DNA from 2 places in the Streptococcus sp. SP8 genome. Region 1 is predicted to be linked to the other one. Evidence: predicted binding sites of a transcription regulator. Region 1 holds the regulator's gene; the other holds the start of a gene.
What was found. Region 1 encodes CtsR, which represses protease genes until heat stress. Its sites were predicted from a motif close to TTGGTCAAAAAAGGTCAAANA; they were not measured.
Positions count from the first base shown of each region.

Region 2: the regulator CtsR is predicted to act here: its motif matches at 1,508-1,528, upstream of PCY11_RS03115 (ATP-dependent Clp protease ATP-binding subunit).

Region 1 covers NZ_JAQFJL010000007.1:51,632-54,787, forward strand. Annotated here, with positions in the region: gene PCY11_RS06525 (alpha-L-fucosidase) at 1-417, shown strand, start outside; gene PCY11_RS06530 (LPXTG cell wall anchor domain-containing protein) at 436-636, shown strand; gene PCY11_RS06535 (CtsR family transcriptional regulator) at 1,011-1,475, shown strand; gene PCY11_RS06540 (ATP-dependent Clp protease ATP-binding subunit) at 1,476-3,156, shown strand, end outside.
Region 2 covers NZ_JAQFJL010000001.1:612,797-615,952, reverse strand. Annotated here, with positions in the region: gene PCY11_RS03115 (ATP-dependent Clp protease ATP-binding subunit) at 1-1,448, opposite strand, end outside; gene PCY11_RS03110 (DUF1797 family protein) at 1,696-1,926, shown strand; gene PCY11_RS03105 (bifunctional methylenetetrahydrofolate dehydrogenase/methenyltetrahydrofolate cyclohydrolase) at 2,092-2,946, shown strand; gene PCY11_RS03100 (HAD-IIB family hydrolase) at 2,960-3,156, shown strand, end outside.

The sequences.
Region 1 (3,156 bases):
ATCTTAGAAGATGCTCGCAATTATGAACCGCTGACGCAGACACGCCCAGACGAAGGTGTTCGGGATTTGATTCTTGAAAAACCAGAACTACTCATCGAAGCGGAGGAGATTCCATTTGAGAGTCAAACGCGTGAGAACAAGGACTTGGCCAAGGGCGAAAGCCGGATCCTTCAAGCAGGGAAGGTCGGACGCCGCTTGAAATTGATCGAGGTTCGACAAGAAGAAGGCAAAGAAATTCGGACAGAAGTCGATGCCTTTGTCGAAGTGGATGCCCAGGATCAGATTACGGAAGTCGGGACGAAGGAAGCGGAAAAAAGTCCGTTGATAGCTGATATGCCGACTCCAACCACTCCTGTCACCCCAAGTAAGATGCAACCAGAAGTTATGACTCTTTCTCAAGCTGAAGACAAAAAATAAAAAGGAAGACCTGTTCTCTTGCAACCGAAAACCCCAGAAGCAGTTTCTGTTTCGACTTCAGACCATCCGGAAAAAGAAGTGGTTAAAAGTCCTTCTCTACCATCGGAAGGAAAACTTCCTAAAACCGGTACAAAACAAAGTGGATTGTTTGCTTGGTTAGGTCTTCTTGGTCTAGGATTCTTGGGCGGAGGCGCGAAATTTGCTCGTCGCAAAGAGTAGCTCCTTCTTCGCATAAGAGGCTGGGACACAAGTCCTAGCCTCTCAATTATTTTTGGATTGTCGAGCAAGACGCAGTGGTTGAGTGGGCTCTACTGCGCTGATTTCATCAGCTTTTACAGCCCTACTCAACTGTGCGGAGGTGGGACGACGAAATCGAATTCTAACGAATTACCGATTTCTGTCCCACTCTCTTTTATTTTTCTCCCTTCCTTAAGAGATTCCCATTTCCATAGAGTCTTTGCTTTATTTACAGCCGTAAAAATTGTATAATAGTCAAATAAGGTCAATGATGAGAAGGAACACTCCAAGGCCATTTTTTATGGGCCAAAGAACAGAGCATCCATCTAGAAAAAAACAAGCCAGAAAGGAGCATCATGGCAAATAAGAACACATCTGATAGCATCGAAGCTTATATTAAGGCCTTGCTGGCTCAAGCTGGCATGGCAGAGCTCAAAAGAAGTGAGTTAGCCGATGTCTTTCAGGTCGTACCTAGTCAGATTAACTATGTCATTAAGACTCGTTTTACCGAGAGCCGAGGCTATATTGTAGAGAGCAAGCGCGGTGGTGGTGGCTATATCCGCATTGGCAAGGTCCAGTTTTCAGATCACCATCAGATGCTCCAAGACTTGGCAGCCAATATTGGAGAGACCATCAGCCAGCAGGTCTTCCATGATATCCTCCAGATGCTCTATGAAGAAAAATTATTGACAAAACGTGAGGCTCAGCTCTTGCTTGCGACGACCTCCGATGAGGTCCTAGGTCGAGATGCTCTCATCCTACGAGCAACGATGCTGAAAAAAATCATTCAACAAGTAGATAGAAAAGGAAATACCGACTAGATGAACTATTCAACAGCACTGTTAGAAAGTATAGAAGCGGCCCAAATACTAGCAGGCCACTATCAGGGGCATACCTTAGATACTTGGCATCTCCTGACGGCTATGGCCAATAATCCCTATAGCGTGGCAGGTTCTGTACTGAACGATTATCCTATGCAGATCGATGAGTTTCAGGATGCGGCGGAGCATATTACAGGCCAAGCTTTTCAAAGCGACAATCGGTATGAAATCTTCCCATTTTCTTATCGGATGGAAGCCATTATGAAGCACGCAAGAGAGATTGCCCAGGTCCTTCATGCCAAGACCTTGGGAACAGAGCATGTGCTCCTCTCTCTTCTAGCAGACCGTGGGACCTTGGCGAGCCAAGTCATGGAGTTTGCCGGCTTTGCCTTTACAGAGCAAGACAAGGGAGTTCCTATTGCCTCTCTTCGAAAGAATCTTGAGGACAAGGCAGGCTGGGACAAGAATGATATCAAAGCCATTCGGAGTCTCTATCGCGCCCAAAACCCTAACCGCCAAACCATGGGAAATATGATGGGCATGCCCCCAAGCACCAGTGGAGGTCTTGAAGATTATACCCGTGATTTGACAGAAATGGCGCGTGCAGGCCAGCTTGAGCCTGTGATTGGTCGGGATGCAGAGATTTCACGCATGATCCAAATCCTCAGCCGCAAGACGAAGAACAATCCTGTATTGGTGGGAGAAGCAGGGGTCGGAAAAACAGCCCTTGCCTTAGGTCTGGCCCAGCGTGTCGCTAGTGGCAATGTACCAGCTGAAATCGCGCAGATGCGTGTTCTGGAATTGGATCTCATGAATGTCGTTGCTGGGACGCGCTTCCGTGGGGACTTCGAAGAACGGATGAACAATATCATCCAGGACATCGAAGAAGACGGTCACGTGATTCTCTTTATCGATGAACTGCATACTATTATGGGGTCAGGATCCGGTATTGATTCGACCTTAGACGCAGCCAATATTCTAAAACCAGCCCTGGCACGGGGAACCTTGCGTACAGTTGGGGCAACGACCCAAGATGAGTACCAAAAGCATATTGAAAAAGATGCAGCCCTCTCTCGGCGTTTTGCGAAAGTCACCATTGAAGAGCCAAGTGTTGCAGATAGCATCCAAATTCTCCAAGGCTTGAAAGAAACCTACCAGGACCACCATCATGTGACCATTACTGATGAAGCGATCGAAACAGCTGTCAAATATGCCCATCGCTATTTGACCAGCCGTCAATTGCCAGATTCAGCCATTGATCTCTTGGATGAAGCGGCAGCTACTGTACAAAACCGCGATTCCAACGGTCACGTAAAAGAAGAGTTGACCGCCTTAGACCGGGCCTTGATGGACGGCAAGTGGAAGAAAGCAGCCCAGCTCTTAGAAGTAGAGGCCGCTCCCATTGTCTACAAAAAAGAAGTCACTGACCAAGATGTCTTGGTGACCTTGAGCCAATTATCCGGTATTCCAACTCAAAAACTGACCCAAACCGATGCCAAGAAGTACCTAAACTTAGAAGCAGAATTGCACAAGCGCGTGATTGGTCAAGACCAAGCCGTTTCGAGTATCAGTCGGGCTATTCGACGCAATCAATCGGGGATCCGTAGCAACAAGCGTCCGATCGGTTCTTTCATGTTCCTAGGACCTACCGGTGTCGGAAAAACAGAGTTAGCCAAAGCTT
Region 2 (3,156 bases), on a different contig from region 1:
CTTCCGATTGGACGGTTAGGCGATCCTAAGCCGACACGATTGCGTCGAATGGCTTTCGCGATTTTATCTACTGCATCGTCTTGACCAATCACATGAGCTTTCAAATCAGAAGCCAGATTGATCAATTGAGACTGTTCTTTTTCTTTCAAATCACCAACAGGAATATTGGTCTTTTGTTCAACGATGTGTTCAATCGTTTTTTCACTGATGACAGGGGTCTCCTGATCAGTGACATGTTGACCTTGCATTTCCTTGTATTTCGCGATTTGATCGCGGAAGTAGGCTGCTTTTTCAAAGTCTTCTTCGCGCGTCGCTTGAGCTTTGAGGTTTTCCGCTTCAATCAAGCGCTGATCGATCACTTTTGGATCCACAAAGTTTAGGGTCAGGTTCATCTTAGATCCCGCTTCATCCAACAGATCAATGGCCTTGTCTGGCAGGAAGCGATCTTGGATGTAACGGTTTGAAAGAATAGCTGCCGCTTCGATGGCACCGTCTGTATAGTGGACGTGGTGGTAGTCTTCGTATTTTTTCTGGATGCCCTTGAGGATGGTGATGGTTTCTTCAACCGTTGGTTCATCGACCTTAACGGGCTGCATCCGACGTTCCAAGGCCGCATCTTTTTCAATGATACGGTATTCATTGAGGGTAGTAGCCCCAACTAATTGGAGTTCTCCACGCGCCAAGGCTGGTTTGAGGATATTTCCAGCGTCCATATTGCCTTCGCCGGCTGATCCTGCGCCAACAATTTCATGGATTTCGTCGATGAACAGAATAACATCTTCGCGTTGACGAATTTCATCCATTAATTTTTGCATGCGTTCTTCGAATTGACCACGGATGCCTGTGCCCTGAACGAGGCTCACGACGTCTAGGCGGATGACTTCTTTTCCTTGCAATTTATGTGGAACGTCGCCATCGACGATTTTTTGAGCCAGGCCTTCCACAACGGCAGTTTTTCCGACCCCAGGTTCTCCAATCAGAACCGGGTTGTTCTTGGTTCGACGGTTGAGAATTTCGATGACACGGATAATCTCCTCATCACGGCCAATGACAGGGTCAATATCCCCTTTGCGGGCAATTTCTGTGACATTGATGCCGAACTCTTCTAAAAGACCTTTTGGCTTTTGAGGACGGGCTTGACGAGGGTCTTGACCACCACGGTTATTGTTTTGGCCGTAGCCGCCACCTCCATAACTGCCTCCGGATTGAGTTGGAGGGGTTTGAGGTTCTTGCGGACTTTGGAAGTTTCCAAGGTTATTGAAGAAATCTTCAAAAGGATCTCCAGTGAGTTGGCTACGTTGGGTCATGCCTTTCAAGAAGCTGTTATTAGGGTCTGTTTTCATAATTTTATAGCAATTTTGACAGAGGTCTACTTGCTGCTGACGTCCATTTACATTTGTATATAAATGGATGGTTGATTCATTTATTTTACAATTTTGACAAAGCATATACATACCTCACAGTAGGTTTTTGATGGTTTTCCATCAAGAGACGAGCCTATTTTTGAAAGGTCAAAAATAGTCAAAGATTTATAGTTTCATTATATCAGTATTCTAGAAGTTTGCAAGAATTTGCTACGGAATGTCGCTAAGGATTGAAGAAAGAGCAAATCAATGGAAAAATGTGAATTTTTATTGGAAGAGCTTTCTCTTTTATGATAAAATAGGAGAGTAGAAAGTAAAGAGGAGAAATAAAATGGAATCACATTTAGTACGGATTATCAACCGTTTGGAGACGATGACAAAAGACGGTGGAAACTTGAAACGTAATTTTGAACGTGACGGTGTTGTTGTCGCTGAAGTAGCCTACAACCACAATGAAGAAGAAGGTTCAACCTTTACACTTCGTGATGTTGAAGCGCGTGAAACCTATACATTTGATAGCATTGATTTAATTGCAATGGAAATTTATGAATTGCTTTACTAAGCAGCTGTGTGGATGAGTTTGGGGTGGTCTCAAGCTCATTTTTTGTCCATCTGGCTATAGTTTTCGTCTATAAGAAATTCTAATTAGGAACAGTTAGGTTTGAGAGTTGAAATCTGCTATAATAGAGAGGACTATTTTCATTACTTGACTAGAAAGAGAATTGACATGACGACAATCATTGATGGGAAGGCGCTCGCTACAAAATTACAGGGTGAGATTGCGAAGAAAACAGCACGATTAAAAGAAGAGACAGGAGTTGTGCCTGGCCTCGTTGTCATCGTAGTAGGAGATAATCCAGCTAGCAAAATCTATGTAAGAAATAAAGAGCGTTCTGCTATTGCGGCAGGCTTTCGGAGTGAAGTGAGACGACTTCCTGAAAGCATCAGCCAAGCTGAATTATTAGAAGTGATCGAACACTACAATCAAGATCCCCTTTGGCATGGGATTTTGGTGCAGTTGCCACTGCCTAAGCATATCGATGCGGATGCAGTCCTTTTAGCCATTGATCCGACAAAAGATGTGGATGGCTTTCATCCATTGAATATGGGACGCTTGTGGGCTGGAAATCCGATTATGGTGCCATCGACTCCAGCTGGTATCATGGAGATGTTCAAAGAGTACGGGATTGATCTAGAAGGGAAGCGAGCAGTCGTGATTGGTCGTTCCAATATCGTTGGAAAACCAATGGCGCAGTTGCTCCTCGCCAAAAATGCGACGGTAACCTTGACCCATTCCCGGACCCATCATCTGCCTAAAATTGCTAGAAGAGCAGATATCTTGGTTGTTGCGATCGGTCGTGCCAAATTTGTAACAGCAGACTTCGTGAAAGAAGGCGCCGTTGTTATTGACGTCGGAATGAATCGCGATGAGAATGGCAAATTGTGTGGGGATGTCGATTTTGACTCTGTTGCACCTTTGGCCAGTCATATTACCCCGGTACCAGGAGGGGTTGGGCCTATGACTGTCACCATGCTGATGGAGCAGACCTACGAAGCAGCTGTTCGTGCCTTAAAAAAATGAAAGTGTGAACAAGATGAAGTTTGTATTTGATTTAGATGGAACCCTGTCATTCGATGGTGTCACAATCGATGATGAAATCAAACAGGTCTTATTGAGAGCAGAAGAATTTGGCCATGAAGTTGCCTTTGCTTCTGCACGTTCTTACCGGGACTGCTTGGGTCTTTTAGGGGACCCATTGAGTCAGCAACTCGTGATAGGCTTAAATGGTGG